Regions from separate parts of the Lactiplantibacillus brownii genome, predicted to be linked through region 2. Evidence: a T-box and tRNA genes for the amino acid it is inferred to sense, from the RefSeq annotation. Region 2 holds a T-box; the other holds one or more tRNA genes.
The links. The T-box of region 2 lies ahead of leuS (leucine--tRNA ligase). A T-box ahead of a tRNA ligase gene usually reads a tRNA of that ligase, here a tRNA-Leu.

Region 1 (9,551 bases), 610 kb from region 2:
TAACTACAGCTGCAATTAATTGTGCCTGGAGCTCGTCTGATGCCAGCAAGCAAGGCCGCTGGGCCAAACATGGTGTTAAAGTTCGCCAAATTATAGCCAGTAGCTGGGCAGGTGTTCGCGTTGCCGGACCTTGGCGTAAAGTCACAAAAATATGGAGATACCAAGCTAAATAGGTGGTTTTTAGAATCGGCACTTTAGGCGCCATCATAAAGACCCAAAGTGGTAATTGCGCTAAAGTCCCGCCATGCCGATAACAATAAGTTTGTAACGTGACCATCGCTGGTTGCCGTTGTAAACGTCCCAGAATCAACCGATGTTGATAGTGCTCAAATTGTACGGGAACACGAATTGGTGGTGGAAAATTGGGCTGATAAGTCAATAATTCGGGCACCGAAACTTGTTTAGCCGCCCATCGTTGCCGCTGGTAGTTCAACCGTTCACCATCGACAACGGTCAAATTTAACAATAATTGGCCCCCATTTGCGTTCGTACACCAATAAATTAGAAAGCAGCCCCAAGCATGATGATGTTGTAGAAACTTCAATGCCTTGGCGTTAGCCCTTAATTGATGTTGATATGGCGAACCGAGTAGCCATAGCACACGATACCCATGCTCACGATAGCCTTTCGTCCGTTGCGTCAACTTTTCCACGGCGATCGGTGAGCACTGAAACTCTAAGGCCAGCGGCTGATGATTTCCGAGTTGCACCAACACATCCGGTCGTTGATGAATCGCTGGTAATCGCGCCTCTAGCTGCACCGTGTAGCCAGCCGCAGCAAACCACGCAGCTAATTGCTGCTTGCCTAATATATGTTCGGCAGTCTCACCTTCTGAAAAGGTCTCACAAGCTTGATTAGCTTTGTGTGCAAAATGCGCACTCATCACGGTCCCCCTTTTTAGCCGCACGGGCGCCTGACAACCAGGACAACGATACACACTTTTTCGATCAGCCGCGGTTGCAGCAATCAATTGTGCGGACTGATTTTCAGCCATCAACATATCTCACCATCCCCTTTAGCACTCAACTACGTAAAAGGCTGGTTGTAACCACAAAAAAAAGCCAAGCAAAATTGCTTGACTCTCAAATGTTCATTATTTGAAATAATGTCGAACCGTCTCTAAGGCCGCGTTAGACATGATCTTTTCACCATGTTCAAGTAAAACATCCGCTGTCACCTTAGTCTGGTCACCATACTCTAAAGCCACTGCGACATCATCTTTAATGACGCCGGTAGAGGACTGATCAACAAAGAAAACTAATTCTAAATAATACTTATCCCGATATTTGAATAAGTTAGAAGCTAAGCCATCTGGCCGAAAAATTTGTGCTAATGAAATCACATCTTCAAAGCTGTCGAATGCTAGTACAAATTCTTTGGTTGGTGTCTCAGGGTCATCAATATAAGGATCTAAATCATTCGTATCTTTAGTCTGATTATGTTTTACACCCTGTGGTTGATCAGTGCTATCCGTATCGGTTTGCATTAATTTACGTTTCAGATAATCTGAAACGTCATCTTGCATATCGTGGTCACTGGATTGGTTGGGCGACTGGGTCGCCTTCGAAATCGTGTCCTGCAAGTTCTCACTATTCTTACTAATAAATAACTCTAAACCGTTCCGATTTGGTAGAACTTGGAAAGTCACGGCATCGTTATCTTGGAATTGATGATCAACATCAACTTCCTCTAAAATACTATAAAAGAAACTTTCAATTTGCTTATGATTCCCTAGTAAATCTAGTACGCGAATACCGCGTTCATTGAGATCATCGTTGCCGATTAGAACTCGAATCGTATCATCATTGATTCGTTCCATCTCCATTACAGATCCACCCCTTTCTAAGTGTCAAGGGCCATAATCACTATCACAATTCTAACTTATTTCAGCGCATTGTAAAGTAATCTATCTGAAATAAAAAAATTGGCTCGTTAGAATCCTAACGCACCAATCGATTCATTTTCAACTATTTGCAATTGCTTGTGCCCGTTGAAGTTCCAACGTCCGAATTTTTCGTGGTAAGAAACGCCGAATCTCATCTTCATTGTAACCGACCTGTAACCGTTTTTCATCTAATAAGATAGGCCGTCGCAAGAGACTCGGATCCTGACTGATCAGCTCATAAAGTTGATTCAAAGACAGATCATCAATATCCAACTGTAACCGCTGGAAAGCCTTGGAACGCGTCGAAATAATCTCCTCAGTGCCATCTTCAGTCATCTGTAAAATACCTTTGATTTCGGCAATCGAGAGCGGTTCCGCAAAAAGATTCCGTTCCGTAAAATCAATTTCATGCGTCTGTAACCAAACTTTGGCTTTCCGGCATGAGGTACAACTTGGTGAAGTATATAAGGTAACCATTGAGTCTCCTCCTTTTGCGTTGCCAACAACAATTCTTTATCACAAATAATATTATACCCGTTTTATTAATTTTTGTGAATAGTTTTTATAAAAATAATCAAATGCATGTCAATAACTTTTTGAACACATTTCGATTAAATGTATTATTATTTATCGATATTCCGTTTACAAAAGGAATTATGTCATTAATTGTCTGGCGCACAATTTAGTTACAGCTTATCAAAATAATAAATATTAAGACGATTTTCCCATTAAAAAAACCAAGTCCAGGATCGACTTGGTTTTAAAAACTAACCTAATTTTAACTGTAAATATTTCTGAGCAACGACGACTTGAACACCCTCACCAGCAGTTGCTTGAGCTTCTTTGCGCAATTGTTCAAAATCAACATCTTGAGGTAAATGCGTTAATAATAACTTTTTAGCATGCGCTTCCTTCGCAATCAAACCTGATTGTGCCGAAGTCATATGCCAAATTTTGCCCGTCTTATCAGCACCAAAGTTTGTATCAGTCATCAGTAACTGTGACCCAGTCGCAAATTTAGCCAGTGACGGGATAAACGCAGTGTCAGCGGAAAAGGTCAGCTGTTCGCCAGTCGCCCGTTCAACCAGCTTGACGGCAAATGCCGGTACCGGATGCTTGGTCCGTAAAAATGTCACGTCAAATGGCCCAATTTTATTTACGACATCAGGGTGATAAGCACGCCCTTCCGTTGCACCAGCCCAAGTCAGGGCACCAAAATTAAGTGGGTCTTCTGTGTGGCCATAGATTGGCAGGATTGGCGTTTTACGGTCACCCTGGCGTAATTGCCAATAATACTGTAAAACGCCAACGTCAGCGGTGTGGTCGTGATGATAATGGGTCAATAAGACCGCGTCCAACTGTAACGGATCTAAAATTTCTTCTAGGGCATTTAATGCGCCCGAACCACAATCCAATAATAACTGATAGTTACCTGATGTGACTAAGTACGAGCTAGTACCAACGCCATCATAAGGATAACCACCGTAATAACCTAATACGGTTAACTTCATCGTTATCATTCCCTTCTGAGTCTATTTTAACGTAGCTGAAAGAAAAATTGAAACCGTTAACCTAACTTGTTTTCAATTATTTTCGAAAACACGTATAATAATAAGTGTAATAATTAAGGAGTGATATTTGATGAGTGGAAAGATTTCAGCAACATTTGGGACGCGTAAAATTCTAACCATGATCCAGCAAAAGCACGCTGATCGTGATTTACTATTAATGCAAGCCAACGCCACTGAAGATCGATACATGTTACTCGACCTATCTGGTGAAAAAACGGTTTTTTCAAGTCCAGTTTCATATGACGTCTTATTATCAAAAGGTAATGAAGACTGGCACGGTATGACTAGTTTCATCTTTATGGACTTACCTATTGAAGAACAAAAAGTTTTTAATTCAAAATTCACAGCATTTCGTGCGGATTTTGAGAAACCAAATGGGCTCAAACACTTCTGGATCTTACGAGAAGCCAAAAATGACGCTGCCTTTGTTATCGTAACGAATTGGCACAGTGATTCTGAATACGCAGTTTGGTTACGAAGTGAATCCTTTAAACCATTTGCTAAATATTTGACCCCAGACTTCGATTACCACGAAAGCCGTTATGCTTTTGTTCGTTCACTCAAGTCTTAACAGTCAGTGACACTCAAGTCGATTTCTGACTCGAGTGTTTTTTTATGGCCTATGGTAAGCCGATCTACAAATTGCAGCCAGATTGATCTGAAACGGTCCTAATACTTGGTGATCGAACGCTGTAAACACACACTGGTCTTTTTCCAAACTGGACTTACACTCGCAAGTCGAGATAGGTCCTTTTTCGCGGTCTAAGTGGCTGCCCTATCCTATCAATCAGCTTTTATCAAGGCTAAGTTTATCAATGGCCGTTTTATCTTGATTACCAACAACCGATATTTTAGAACCCCATTAATTGCAACCACTATTTAACGTTAACATGGCACGGATCGGTTCGTTCATCGTAGCTTACTGCTAAGCCTAAGTGCCTGTATGCTCATTTCTTGGCTGAAAAAGCGCCTCGTTCAGCGACCATAACTGTAAAAGCGGATGACCCCACTTGAGCCGTGATCCGCCGTGAACACTGCGATACACTAACTACTCTTGAATTAATGCTTTTTTCGAAAAAAAGAAGATTATCAATTAAGATAATCTTCTTTATAAGACGGTCCGTACGAGACTCGAACTCGTGATCTCCTGCGTGACAGGCAGGCGTCCTAAACCAACTAGACCAACGGACCAAATTGCGGGAGCAGGGTTTGAACCTGCGACCTTCGGGTTATGAGCCCGACGAGCTACCAGACTGCTCCATCCCGCGATAATGTAATGACCCCTACGGGATTCGAACCCATGTTACTGCCGTGAAAGGGCAGTGTCTTAAACCACTTGACCAAGGGGTCATATTTATAAAATGAAACTAACGGAGAAGGAGGGATTCGAACCCTCGCACCGCTTGCGCGATCTATACCCTTAGCAGGGGCACCTCTTCAGCCACTTGAGTACTTCTCCAATGGGCCTAAATGGACTCGAACCATCGACCTCACGCTTATCAGGCGTGCGCTCTCACCAACTGAGCTATAGGCCCATAAAAGCGGGTAACGAGAATCGGACTCGCGACTACAGCTTGGAAGGCTGTCGTTTTACCACTAAACTATACCCGCAACACTTATGGCGCGGGACAGAATCGAACTGCCGACACATGGAGCTTCAATCCATTGCTCTACCGACTGAGCTACCGAGCCATTTTTAGCCATAAAATATTTAATTAGTGTAACGGTCCGTACGAGACTCGAACTCGTGATCTCCTGCGTGACAGGCAGGCGTCCTAAACCAACTAGACCAACGGACCAAATTGCGGGAGCAGGGTTTGAACCTGCGACCTTCGGGTTATGAGCCCGACGAGCTACCAGACTGCTCCATCCCGCGATAATAAGGAGGATGAGAGATTCGAACTCTCGCGTGGTTTGACCCACCTGACGGTTTTCAAGACCGTTCCCTTCAGCCAGACTTGGGTAATCCTCCATTTAAAAAAGTATAACTAGGAACTTGTCCACTATAATTAGTAGATGGACCTTGTAGGACTCGAACCTACGACCGAACGGTTATGAGCCGTTTGCTCTAACCAACTGAGCTAAAGGTCCGAGCTCTTTATTCCTATCGCGGCAGGGGGAATCGAACCCTCGACCTCCCGGGTATGAACCGGACGCTCTAGCCAGCTGAGCTACACCGCGATCTGTTAAATAATCAAAGATTATCTAATCGGGAAGACAGGATTCGAACCTGCGACCCCCTGGTCCCAAACCAGGTGCTCTACCAAGCTGAGCTACTTCCCGTTATATGCACCCAGTAGGAGTCGAACCTACAACCTTCTGATTCGTAGTCAGACACTCTATCCAATTGCGCTATGGGTGCTTCATAAAAGTGCCGAGGACCGGGATCGAACCGGTACGGTTATCACTAACCGCAGGATTTTAAGTCCTGTGCGTCTGCCAATTCCGCCACCCCGGCAACACTTTTGGTAAAAGCGGAAGACGAGATTCGAACTCGCGACCCCCACCATGGCAAGGTGATGTTCTACCACTGAACTACTTCCGCATAATTATTCAGTTAATGCCGACTAGAGGATTCGAACCTCCGACCCCCTGTTTACAAGACAGATGCTCTGCCAACTGAGCTAAGTCGGCATAAGTTGATGATTAACACAACTATAATATCATATCATGCCAAGATATATAAATCAACAAAAACTTGTAAAACTTTATCATGAAACGAACCGTGATAATGAGCCGTGACAGGCTCGAACTGTCGACCCTCTGATTAAAAGTCAGATGCTCTACCAACTGAGCTAACGGCTCAATGGAGGATACAGGGCTCGAACCTGTGACCCTCTGCTTGTAAGGCAGACGCTCTCCCAACTGAGCTAATCCTCCATGATGCATGGCAACGTCCTACCCTCGCAAGGAGCGATCCCCTAACTACTCTCGGCGCTAAAAAGCTTAACTTCTGTGTTCGATATGGAAACAGGTGTATCCTTTCCGCTATCGCTACCACACTATTGGAACTAATATTCAAATGTAACATTTAACCTCGCGGTTAAATGAGCCGTGACAGGTTCGAACTGTCGACCCTCTGATTAAAAGTCAGATGCTCTACCAACTGAGCTAACGGCTCAAATGGAGGATACAGGGCTCGAACCTGTGACCCTCTGCTTGTAAGGCAGACGCTCTCCCAACTGAGCTAATCCTCCAAAATCGCATGGCAACGTCCTACCCTCGCAGGGAGCGATCCCCCAACTACTCTCGGCGCTAAGAAGCTTAACTTCTGTGTTCGACATGGGAACAGGTGTATCCTTCTTGCCATCGTCGCCACACTATTGAGAACTTGTGCCCTCAAAACTAGCTAATATCAAATAATTTCTCCTATGAACCTGAACACCAATTGCTTGGTTAAGTCCTCGACCGATTAGTATTAGTCCGCTTCACACGTCACCGTGCTGCCACTTCTAACCTATCTACCTGATCATCTTTCAGGGGTCTTACTTCCATATAGGAATGGGAAATCTCATCTCGAGGTCTGTTTCACACTTAGATGCTTTCAGCGTTTATCAGATCCATACGTAGCTACCCAGCGATGCGCCTGGCGGCACAACTGGTACACCAGAGGTATGTCCATCCCGGTCCTCTCGTACTAAGGACAGCTCCTCTCAAATTTCCTACGCCCGCGACGGATAGGGACCGAACTGTCTCACGACGTTCTGAACCCAGCTCGCGTACCGCTTTAATGGGCGAACAGCCCAACCCTTGGGACCGACTACAGCCCCAGGATGCGATGAGCCGACATCGAGGTGCCAAACCTCCCCGTCGATGTGGACTCTTGGGGGAGATAAGCCTGTTATCCCCAGGGTAGCTTTTATCCGTTGAGCGATGGCCCTTCCATACGGTACCACCGGATCACTAAGCCCGACTTTCGTCCCTGCTCGACCTGTCTGTCTCGCAGTCAAGCTCCCTTGTGCCTTTACACTCTGCGAATGATTTCCAACCATTCTGAGGGAACCTTTGGGCGCCTCCGTTACTTTTTAGGAGGCGACCGCCCCAGTCAAACTGCCCACCTGACACTGTCTCCCGCCACGATTAGTGGCGCGGGTTAGAGTGGTCATACAGCGAGGGTAGTATCCCACCAACGCCTCCACCGAAACTAGCGTTCCGGTTTCTATGGCTCCTACCTATCCTGTACAAGCTGTACAAACACTCAATATCAAGCTACAGTAAAGCTCCATGGGGTCTTTCCGTCCTGTCGCGGGTAGTCCGCATCTTCACGGACAATATAATTTCACCGAGTCTCTCGTTGAGACAGTGCCCAGATCGTTACGCCTTTCGTGCGGGTCGGAACTTACCCGACAAGGAATTTCGCTACCTTAGGACCGTTATAGTTACGGCCGCCGTTTACTGGGGCTTCAATTCTGAGCTTCGCCGAAGCTAACCCATCCTTTTAACCTTCCAGCACCGGGCAGGCGTCAGCCCCTATACGTCATCTTACGATTTTGCAGAGACCTGTGTTTTTGATAAACAGTCGCCTGGGCCTATTCACTGCGGCTGATCTTTCGATCAGCACCCCTTCTCCCGAAGTTACGGGGTCATTTTGCCGAGTTCCTTAACGAGAGTTCACTCGCTCACCTTAGGATTCTCTCCTCGACTACCTGTGTTGGTTTGCGGTACGGGTAGTTAAATACTCACTAGAAGCTTTTCTCGGCAGTGTGACATCAGACGCTTCGCTACTAAATTTCGCTCCCCATCGCAACTTGTCCTTAAAGTGAAAAGCATTTGACTCTTCACAAGACTTGTTGTTTGGACATTCTAATCCAACAGAATGCACATCTTAGCCTACTGCGTCCCTCCATCGTTCAAACGCATTTAACTAGTACAGGAATATCAACCTGTTATCCATCGTCTACGCCTCTCGGCCTCGACTTAGGTCCCGACTAACCCTGGGAGGACGAGCCTTCCCCAGGAAACCTTAGTCATTCGGTGGATGGGATTCTCACCCATCTTTCGCTACTCATACCGGCATTCTCACTTCTAAGCGCTCCACAAGTCCTTACAGTCTTGCTTCACCGCCCTTAGAACGCTCTCCTATCACGTGACCTAATGGTCACATCCACAGTTTCGGTAGTATACTTAGCCCCGGTACATTTTCGGCGCAGGATCACTCGACTAGTGAGCTATTACGCACTCTTTAAATGGTGGCTGCTTCTGAGCCAACATCCTAGTTGTCTATGCAACTCCACATCCTTTTCCACTTAGTATACATTTAGGGACCTTAACTGGTGATCTGGGCTGTTCCCCTTTCGACGGTGGATCTTATCACTCATCGTCTGACTCCCGGATATGAATCAATGGCATTCGGAGTTTATCTGAATTCAGTAACCCAAGACGGGCCCCTAGTCCAAATAGTGCTCTACCTCCATGATCCTTAATCCGAGGCTAGCCCTAAAGCTATTTCGGAGAGAACCAGCTATCTCCAAGTTCGTTTGGAATTTCACCGCTATCCACACCTCATCCCAGCAATTTTCAACTTACACGGGTTCGGTCCTCCAGTGCGTTTTACCGCACCTTCAACCTGGACATGGATAGGTCACCTGGTTTCGGGTCTACAACCTCGTACTAAAAACGCCCATTTCAGACTCGCTTTCGCTACGGCTCCGACTTTTCAGTCTTAACCTTGCACGGGATCGTAACTCGCCGGTTCATTCTACAAAAGGCACGCCATCACGCATTAACGCGCTCTGACTTATTGTAGGCACATGGTTTCAGGAACTATTTCACTCCCCTTCCGGGGTGCTTTTCACCTTTCCCTCACGGTACTGGTTCACTATCGGTCACTAGGTAGTATTTAGCCTTGGGAGATGGTCCTCCCAGATTCCGACGGAATTTCACGTGTTCCGCCGTACTCAGGATACTGAACTGAGAAAGCTTGATTTAATCTACTGGGCTATCACCATCTATGGCGGATTTTCCCAAATCCTTCGACTATCAAACTTTTTGGTAACTCAAATGTTCAGTCCTACAACCCCAAAGAGCAAGCTCTCTGGTTTGGGCTGTTCCCCGTTCGCTCGCCGCTACTTAGGGAATCGAAATTTCTTTATTTT
Region 2 (9,551 bases):
GCTATCAAACTAATAGTGTTGTCTATTACAATAACTTGTCATTAAGCGATTCCGAGAACTTGAAAGCGGCGCTTAATCTAATTCTAAATAGTTGATTAATGGTCAGTCTCCGTTGACCAGAACTTGTCGTAAGCGATGCAGCCTAAAAAATTAGTCGGCGGGGTGTTTTAAGCTGATCAAGATACGGAATTGGTTCACGCCAACACTAAGGTCGCTGATTAGCGCGGGGCGGGCTGGATGATGCTCAGTGGTGAAATTTCTCTTGGCTGGTGAATTTGCCAGCGTAGAGAAAGCCCGGCTTGTGAGACCGCACTCTGGCTCACAAACGTGGCCACCACGTTCCAGCATCAGTCCAGACCAACCAGAGCGGCAAATTAAATGGATCAAAGTCGCCGTATCACAGCAACATGTATGTAACAAATGTAAACAGAGAGAGGAAGCAACTATGCAACAACGTAAAACGAACGTGGTGGCGGTAACCATTGCCATCTACGTTGCGACATTTATGAGCGCCATTGAAGGAACTATTGTGTCAACGGCGTTACCAACGATTGTCGGGGATCTCCATGGCGTGGCCTTGATGAATTGGGTCTTTTCAATTTATTTGTTGACCAATGCCATGATGACGCCAATTTATGGTAAGCTAACCGATTTGGTTGGTCGCAAGCCAGTGATGCAAGCGGGGCTAATAATTTTCATCGTAGGGTCAATGATGAGTGGCTTATCAGACTCGATGCCAGTATTGATCTTCTGGCGCGCCGTCCAAGGTATCGGTGCGGGCGCATTAATGCCAGTTTCAATGACGATCATTGCGGATATTTATTCCTTTGAACGCCGCGCAAAAGTGTTGGGTTTTAACAGTTCTGCTTGGGGTATTGCTTCGGTTTTAGCCCCATTGATTGGTGGGTTAATCGTTGATAAATTGAGTTGGCACTGGATCTTCTTTATTAACGTGCCAGTTGGTTTGATTACCTTATTTTTATTCCAATTTTATTTACGAGAACCTAAACGGCATAATAATGTCAAAGTGGATTACCTTGGGAGTTTTTGGTTAATGCTATTTTTGCTCTGCTTAATGCTGAGCTTCCAATTATTGGGTAATGCAACCATCAGTTGGGCCGCGGTTATCATTGCTTGGGTCGTGAGTGGTCTAAGCTTGTGGCTGTTCATTCGGCGCGAAAGTCATACGCCAGAACCCGTTATTTCGTTGCAATTGTTTAAGAATCACACCTTCGTGATTCAAAATGCCGTCGCCGCCTTGATTAGTGGTTTCTTGATGGCGGTAGAAGTTTATATTCCAACTTGGACACAGGGGATTCTTGGTGTCCCAGCTTCCTTAGCCGGTTTTGCCGTTACCCCAAGTTCTTTAATGTGGATTATTGGGTCATTTGTCACGGGTCGCTTATTAGCAAAATGGGCACCACGACGAATTCTCTATCTGAGCTTGGTTTTCATTCTGGTAACGGGTGTTTGTTTAGCCTTGATTCCAGTCTCAACGCCGTTTATTTGGTTCTTTGCCATCACAGCGGTCGGTGGGATCGGTTTTGGGATTACCATTACGGCGACAACTGTCACGTCACAACATCTTGTTTCACCCAAAAATGTTGGTGTGGCGACCTCGTTTAATACCCTAAGTCGGACGATTGGTCAGACTTTGATGATCTCAATCTTTGGGATCGCCTTAAATGTCGGAATGAATCGTGGTATCTCACAGCATCCCGGAACGAACATGGCGATGATGAATAAATTGATTAATCCACAAACTGCCACAGAATTGCCAGCCAAATTATTACCAACATTGCGCGGCATTTTATATACCGGTTTACACTGGGTTTATTTAATCGGGTTGGCCTTGATCATCTTCGCGTTTATCGTGAATAGTTTTGATCGTGGCAAACAGATGACTGCCGCACAACATGCGGAACGATTGAAGCGAGAATAGTCTATGAAAAAACGATTTAAGATTTTAGGCATCAGTCTTGCGGTGCTAGTGTTGGGATTGCTAGTAGCGATTGGCCTGGTGCAAACAAAAACGTATGCGCCGTCAGCAACGGCCGCTAAAATTGCCCGCCAAGCGACTAAGACGACGCACGATTACACTTACTTTAAAGGCGATCCGGCTAAAACAGCGATCGTCTTTTACCCTGGGGCGTTAGTTGATCCGGCCAGCTACAGTATTTGGGCGGCACAATTAGCGGAACAGGGGCATTCAGTCTATGTCATGCATTTTCCTTTGGATTTGGCTGTCCTAGCTGGAAACCGTGCTGAGATGGTCCCCAAAGCCGCGCGTCAGAATTACGTCATTGGTGGTCATTCACTTGGAGGTGTGATGGCGAGTCGTTATGCGGCAAAACATCAAACTACTGGGTTGAAAGGTGTTTATTATTTGGCGAGCTATCCGGATAAAAAGGGCAGTTTGCAATCAAGTTCATTGCGGGTCCTCTCAATCACGGCGTCGCGTGATGGTGTCTTAAATTGGCAACATTATCGTGAGAATCGGCGTTACTTACCGAAAAAGACACAGTATCTAACGATTAGAGGCGGCAATCATGGTGGTTTCGGGAGTTATGGGCATCAAAAAGGTGACCACCAAGCCACCATCACCCGTGCCAGTCAGCAACGACAAATTAGTACGGCTTTAATTAATTGGTTGAAATAAGGAAAGCATCTGGGATGAAAGGCTTTGCTTGGTTACATCAAAGTCTTTTGTGACTTGAATTTAAGTCGTCAGTCAAAAAAGTAGTTGGGTTACCCGGTTTGGTAACTCAGCTACTTTTTTAACGTTTTTGAATAGCAATCAATTCTGGTGGAAAGTGAATCTGGTTCATAAAGCCGTAATGTAAAACTTGAAATTGATGTTGATCTAACTGGCGGGCATAGTCAGTCACGGCCTGTGCCTCTTGTTTCCCACCAGGATGGCCTGCGTAAACGAGTAAGATAATGAGGCCGTTTGTCGTTAGGCGCTTCTGAATGCTTTGAATCGCGGTCAAGGTTGTCGCTGGTTTGGTGATAATATTTTTATCGCCACCAGGTAAATAGCCTAAATTAAAAATGGCACATTTGATGGGCTGTTTAGCTGCAATCAATTCGTCAATGGTTTCGTGACCGGCGTGGGTCAGGGTGACCTGGCGTTCCAGTTGTTCTGCTTTGAGTGCAGCCGTGGTGTTCTCAATCGCCATTTGTTGGATGTCAAAACCATAAACTAAGCCACGTGGTCCAACTAATTTGGCTAAATAGACGGTATCGTGACCGTTACCCACGGTGGCATCAATGACGGTATCGCCTGGATCAACGACTTGATTCATCAAAGCATGACTGAAAGTTAATGCTGAACTGAGTTGGATTTGAGGTCCCTCCCTTGACTGATTAAATTCATGATTGGTGGTGTGTTTTAAATTTGAAATTACCGCGACGATGGCCTTGGCTGACACGTAGACTGAGATAAGTTAAACAAGTGCCGAGCATTAAGCCGCCAACGGTGTCGCTTGGATAGTGGACGCCGACGACAATGCGGCTGATCATCATCAATAAAATTATAGCGACTCCGAGTCCAAATAACCAACGTTTGAGCTGGCGACTTTTGAGTAGGTCATAGGCAATGACTAATAGGCTACCAACCAGGACGGTGGTTGTAGTGGAATGTCCACTAGGATAGCTGTAGCCACCAATTTGGACTAACCGCCAAGCAGTAGGCCGGGGGCGCTGTATCAGCTGTTTAACGAAATAATTCCCATAACCGGCTAAGATCCAAGTATTGATCCAGAAGAAAACGGCCGCTTTACTCTCACGGCTAAGGATCAAGAGTACGCCAATCATCGTTGTGATCATGGTAATGTTGCGGGGGTCACCAAAGTGCGTATAACTGACCATCGCGGTTTGAAACCATTGTGGACTATGATGTAATGGTAAAGCGATAGCCTGATCAAACCAGGTGATAACCGCCGCTTGCTGCCACACCGCTATGCTCCAGCCCAACCAGGCCAAAGCTAAAATAAGCATGCCAATATCTCGTCGGCGCCAGGTTGTGAAAGTCATTGCGATTCCTCCGATAAAAAATTTTCTTCGATTATTATAGCATGTTTTATAAATAGATTAATCATTCATAACTAAAATGACCGGTTTGCAGGTCGTTACCCCTTGAAAAAGGGACGAGGGTTTGCTAGTATGAGTATCAATAACTTACGACTCTGACAAGGACTAGTAGGTCGCGATGTTTTACAGAAACCCCGTGGGTGTTGCAAACGAGGATTCATCGTGACCGAACTCACCTTCGAGTTTTCCGGCTGAAAGTTTACTTGTAGGCACGGACGTGGTTTCGCGTTAAGAATCTCAAGAGGCCACGCTAGACGTGGAATCATAGGTGGTACCGCGGAACCTTGTTTCGTCCTATAAGCGCTTTTTGCTTATGGGGCTTTTTTTGTAGAGTGTTCGCTAAGCCGGGTTGCTGGTGAGCATTGCCTAGCTAATGACCTAATGCGGTTTTAGCATTCGGTCATTAGTGTAGCAAGCGGAACTCGCAGGCTTAGCGAACACGTTTCGGCTATCAAGGTAGCAAGCTCAGGCTAAGCGAACATGTTCAGCGTCCCTCCAAAATCAACCAAACTCAAGCACAAAGGTCGTTCAAGTTAAAGTCGTATTTGCTAGGTTACATAGCAGAAGAAAGGGGCACCACTATGGCATATAACCATAAAGTCATTGAACACAAATGGCAACATTATTGGAAGGAAAACAAAACTTTCAAAGCTTTAGATCAAACGGACAAGAAAAAATATTACGCCTTAGATATGTTCCCATATCCATCTGGGCAAGGACTACACGTTGGTCATCCCGAGGGATATACCGCCACAGATATTATGTCACGGATGAAACGGATGCAAGGGTTTAACGTCCTCCATCCAATGGGTTGGGATGCGTTCGGTTTACCCGCAGAACAATATGCTTTAAAGACAGGGCATAACCCGAAAGATTTCACTGCTAAAAATATTAAAAACTTTAAGCGACAAATTCGGTCACTTGGTTTTTCATACGACTGGGATCGTGAAGTAAACACCACTGATCCAAGTTACTATAAATGGACGCAATGGATCTTTGAACAACTTTACAAAAAAGGCTTAGCTTACGAATCTGAAACGCTCGTTAATTGGGCACCAGATATGATGGGCGGCACCGTGGTCTCTAACGAAGAAGTTATTGATGGGAAGACGGAACGTGGGGGTTATGATGTTTACCGCGTGCCAATGAAGCAATGGAGTTTGAAAATCACTGCTTATGCGGACCGGTTAATTGATGACTTAGATGACATTGATTGGCCAGAAAATATCAAAGAACAACAACGTAATTGGATTGGCCGGTCAATTGGTGCCGCTATTCGGTTTAAGGTTGCTGGTCAAGAAGATAAGTCGATCGAAGTCTTTTCAACCCGTCCAGATACGCTGTATGGTGCCACTTATATGGTCTTAGCACCTGAGCATGACTTAGTGGACGCCTTAACGACACCAGAACAAGCCGCAGCGATTAAAGCCTATAAAGCTAAGATTGCCAGCAAGTCTGATCTCGAACGGACCGATTTGAATAAAGATAAGACCGGGGTCTTCACCGGGAGTTATGGGATTGACCCAGTTAATGGTGAAAAATTACCAATCTGGATTGCCGACTATGTCCTTGCCTCATATGGGACCGGGGCCATCATGGCTGTACCGGCACATGATGATCGTGATTATGAATTCGCAAAGAAGTTCGATTTACCAATCAAACCAGTGATTGCTGGTGAGAATGATTATGACGCGCAAGCCTATACCGGCGACGGCGAACACATTAATTCTGGTTTGGTAGACGGCTTACAAAAGCAACCAGCCATTGATAAAATGATCGACTGGTTAGTTGAACATGATTGTGGTGAAAAGAAAGTCAATTACCGGTTACGTGACTGGATCTTCTCACGGCAACGTTATTGGGGCGAACCAATTCCTGTGATCCATTGGGAAGATGGCGAAACGACCTTAGTGCCAGAAGACGAATTGCCATTACGCCTGCCTGCCACGAAGAATTTGGAACCTTCTGGGACCGGCGAAAGTCCGTTAGCCAATATTGATGATTGGGTGAATGTGGTTGATAAAAATGGTCGTAAAGGTAAACGCGAAACCAACACGATGCCACAATGGGCTGGGAGTTCATGGTACTTCTTGCGTTACGTTGATCCACATAATCCAGATGCACTTGCAGACTACAAGAAGTTGGAATACTGGTCACCAGTCGACTTATATGTCGGTGGTGCCGAACACGCAGTCTTGCATTTGTTGTATGCTCGTTTCTGGCACAAGTTCTTGTACGATATCGGTGCAGTGCCAACCAAAGAACCTTTCCAGAAGTTGGTTAATCAAGGGATGATCTTAGGCGACAATCACGAAAAGATGTCGAAGTCGCGTGGTAATGTGGTTAACCCAGATGATATTGTCGAACAATATGGGGCTGACACGCTCCGGTTGTACGAAATGTTCATGGGACCACTCGAAGCGTCCATTCCTTGGAGTACCGATGGCTTGCATGGTGCCAATAAGTGGATCGAACGGGTTTGGCGTTTGATTATTGATGAAAATAATCATGTTCGTGATCGGGTCACAACGATTAATGACGGTAAGTTGACGAAAATTTACAACGAAACAGTTAAAAAAGTCAGCGAAGATTACGAAGCAATGCGCTTTAACATCGCCATCTCACAAATGATGGTTTTCGTGAATGAAGCGTATAAAGTCGACGATCTACCGATTGTCTATATTGAAGGCTTGGTTAAATTGTTAGCACCAATCACACCACATTTATCCGAGGAACTCTGGTCATTATTAGGCCACGATAAGACCATCACGTATGCAACTTGGCCAACTTATGATGAATCAAAGCTGGTTGAAGATACGGTTCAAATCGTCTTACAAGTCAATGGTAAAGTGCGTTCACACGCTGAAGTTTCTAAGGACACTACTAAGGATGAACTTGAAAAGTTAGCGTTAGCTGACGAAAAAGTGCAAGAATTTACGGCTGGTAAAACGGTCCGGAAAGTTATTGCGATTCCTGGTAAATTAGTTAATATCGTTGCCAATTAAGCGCAATTGATTGGAACACCTTGTCATCACGTTATATTGTGATGATAGGGTGTTTTTTTGAGTGGGGAAGCGTTGGTTGCTTAAGGTTAGTTTAAACTCACCTAGAAGGTTGAAATTGAATTGCAACTTACCGCTATTTCCTCTAAAATGGTTAAGATTGAACTAAGAAAGTAGGTACGGGACAATGTCTGAGGAACCAAAGGCTAAGCAGCCACAGCAGACCCATGTTAATTCTGAAGCGGATGCCCATAAAAAAATGGTGCAAGGTTCCGCTTGGATGACGGCTGGGAGTCTATTTTCACGAATTCTGGGAGCTGTTTATATAATTCCCTGGGTCATTTGGCTGGGCAGCCATTCGCAACAGGGGAACGCGCTGTATGCGAAGGGCTACAATATCTACAGTTTCTTTCTATTAGTGGCGATTGGCGGGATTCCGTCGGCCATTTCGAAACAAATTTCTGAATATAATGCGATTAATGAATATGGGGTTGGTCAACGGCTCTTCAAACGGGGGTTATTGTTGACAACGGCTCTCGGTATTCTTAGTGGCTGTATTTTGTGGTTTGGCGCTAAGCCGATTGGGTTCATTTTCGGTGGCGGCGATCCTAATGTGATTCCCGTTTTACGGGCTTTAGCGATTGCGCTAGTGATTATTCCCTCAATGTCTTTAACCCGTGGCTTTTTCCAAGGCTATCAGCAGATGGCGCCATCCGCCATTTCACAGTTCGTGGAACAGGTCTTTCGGGTCGTTTATATGTTGGGCGCGACTTACTTTATTATGCGTGTCCAAAATGGGGACTGGGTCAACGCCATTACCCAATCGACATTTGCGGCCTTTGTAGGGGCTGCCGCGAGTTTTATGTTACTCGGACTATATTATTATCGGCAACGGCCAGAATTAAATCAGTTGGCTGCTCAAAGTGATGACAAATTAGTGATTCCAGTTTGGCAGTTGTTCCGTGACATCATTGTGCAGGCGATACCGTTTATCGTGATTGACACGGCGACGACGGTCTTTAACTTATTAGATCAAGCGACCTTCCAACCAATTATGCAGATGACGTTTCATACGAAGATTGCAGTGATCAATGATTTATACGCCTTGTTCGCGTTCAATGCCAACAAATTGGTCATGATCATTGTTTCGTTAGCTTCGGCGATTGCGGTGACGGTGGTGCCACTGTTATCAGAATCGTTGGCGGCACATAATCGGCGTAATATTCGAAAGCAACTAGAAGATGCGTTCACTTTATTCCTATTCATTATGATTCCGGGAGCACTCGGCATGGCTGCTGTGGCGCAACCGTTGAATACGTTATTTTATGGTTACAGCAAGGCCGGTACCATGATTCTTGAAATTTCGGCATTTACCGCCATTGTCTTGGGCTTGTTTACGGTTGCGTCGGCCTTGATGCAAGGCTTGTCCCGTAATCGAGACATTATTCGGTTTTATTTGATTGGTTTAGCAGTGAAGCTAGTGGTCCAATGGCCATGTATTTACTTCCTGTCAGCGGCGGGGCCATTGGTCGCAACGGCGATTGGGATGCTTGTGGCCAGCATTATGGCATTGTACGATCTGGAAGTGAACTTTGGCGTCCGTTACGTGCAACTATTGCCAAAAATAAACCGTATTCTGATTTTCTCAATTTTGACTTATATTTCGGCGGCTTTAGTGGTGCATGGTTTGAATCTCTTATTAAATGAACAAAGCAAAACTCAGGCGTTTGTGATCGTGATGTTAGCAGTTGCCGTGGGCGGCGCAGTCTATGCTTATTTTGCCCTCCGTTCACGCTTGGCTGATCTGATGATTGGTGAGCGAGCAGCTGGGTTACGGCGCAAACTTCGGATTAAGTAGGTGAATTATGCGAATTGATAAATTTTTACATGCGATGCGAGTCGGGACGCGGACCCAGGTCCGGCGTTTAATTAAAGACGGCCATATTACCACTAATGGTGAGCCGGTGCTATCCGGTAAGCAACAAGTGAATCCCGGCAGCGATACGGTCTTGTTAGATGATCAACAGGTGCGCTATCAACAATATTTTTATTATGTGTTGAACAAGCCAGTGGGGGTTATTACGGCGACGACCGATGCGCAAGCAAAAACGGTCTTGGATTTATTTAATACGACGGATTATCGTGACGACTTGTTCCCGGTCGGACGGTTGGATAAAGATACGGAAGGTGTGCTAGTGATTACGAATGATGGGGCGTTGTCACATGCCTTGTTAGCCCCAGCACATCACGTGACCAAAGTCTATGAAGCCGAAGTGACTGGTGAGATTACGCCAGCGCAAGTGGCTGGATTTAATGATGGCATCACGTTAAAGGATGGCACCCAATTACAACCGGCGCAAGCTGAAATTGTGGCTTTCCATGAAATCGAAAACTTTACGACGATCCAAATCAAGATTCATGAAGGCAAGTATCATCAAGTTAAGCGAATGATTGGCA

Region 1: it encodes a tRNA-Leu, which carries the amino acid that the T-box ahead of leuS (leucine--tRNA ligase) is inferred to sense. The anticodon was not compared.

The regions. Positions count from the first base shown of each region.
Region 1 is NZ_JAVCWF010000001.1:1,805,936-1,815,486, forward strand. Features, by position in the region: gene RA086_RS08425 (competence protein CoiA) at 1-1,000, opposite strand, end outside; gene RA086_RS08430 (adaptor protein MecA) at 1,094-1,825, opposite strand; gene spxA (transcriptional regulator SpxA) at 1,964-2,362, opposite strand; gene RA086_RS08440 (MBL fold metallo-hydrolase) at 2,653-3,396, opposite strand; gene RA086_RS08445 (antibiotic biosynthesis monooxygenase) at 3,527-4,027, shown strand; tRNA gene RA086_RS08450 (tRNA-Asp) at 4,573-4,647, opposite strand; tRNA gene RA086_RS08455 (tRNA-Met) at 4,651-4,724, opposite strand; tRNA gene RA086_RS08460 (tRNA-Glu) at 4,734-4,806, opposite strand; tRNA gene RA086_RS08465 (tRNA-Ser) at 4,828-4,915, opposite strand; tRNA gene RA086_RS08470 (tRNA-Ile) at 4,918-4,991, opposite strand; tRNA gene RA086_RS08475 (tRNA-Gly) at 4,997-5,067, opposite strand; tRNA gene RA086_RS08480 (tRNA-Phe) at 5,076-5,148, opposite strand; tRNA gene RA086_RS08485 (tRNA-Asp) at 5,181-5,255, opposite strand; tRNA gene RA086_RS08490 (tRNA-Met) at 5,259-5,332, opposite strand; tRNA gene RA086_RS08495 (tRNA-Ser) at 5,339-5,428, opposite strand; tRNA gene RA086_RS08500 (tRNA-Ile) at 5,474-5,547, opposite strand; tRNA gene RA086_RS08505 (tRNA-Met) at 5,564-5,637, opposite strand; tRNA gene RA086_RS08510 (tRNA-Pro) at 5,666-5,739, opposite strand; tRNA gene RA086_RS08515 (tRNA-Arg) at 5,745-5,818, opposite strand; tRNA gene RA086_RS08520 (tRNA-Leu) at 5,829-5,914, opposite strand; tRNA gene RA086_RS08525 (tRNA-Gly) at 5,930-6,001, opposite strand; tRNA gene RA086_RS08530 (tRNA-Thr) at 6,018-6,090, opposite strand; tRNA gene RA086_RS08535 (tRNA-Lys) at 6,189-6,261, opposite strand; tRNA gene RA086_RS08540 (tRNA-Val) at 6,264-6,336, opposite strand; rRNA gene rrf (5S ribosomal RNA) at 6,342-6,458, opposite strand; tRNA gene RA086_RS08550 (tRNA-Lys) at 6,505-6,577, opposite strand; tRNA gene RA086_RS08555 (tRNA-Val) at 6,581-6,653, opposite strand; rRNA gene rrf (5S ribosomal RNA) at 6,660-6,776, opposite strand; rRNA gene RA086_RS08565 (23S ribosomal RNA) at 6,849-9,551, opposite strand, start outside.
Region 2 is NZ_JAVCWF010000001.1:1,191,024-1,200,574, forward strand. Features, by position in the region: gene RA086_RS05300 (MDR family MFS transporter) at 446-1,942, shown strand; gene RA086_RS05305 (alpha/beta hydrolase) at 1,946-2,659, shown strand; gene RA086_RS05310 (tRNA (mnm(5)s(2)U34)-methyltransferase) at 2,778-3,305, opposite strand; gene RA086_RS05315 (phosphatase PAP2 family protein) at 3,373-4,035, opposite strand; T-box leader at 4,179-4,392, shown strand; gene leuS (leucine--tRNA ligase) at 4,674-7,097, shown strand; gene RA086_RS05325 (putative polysaccharide biosynthesis protein) at 7,282-8,952, shown strand; gene RA086_RS05330 (pseudouridine synthase) at 8,960-9,551, shown strand, end outside.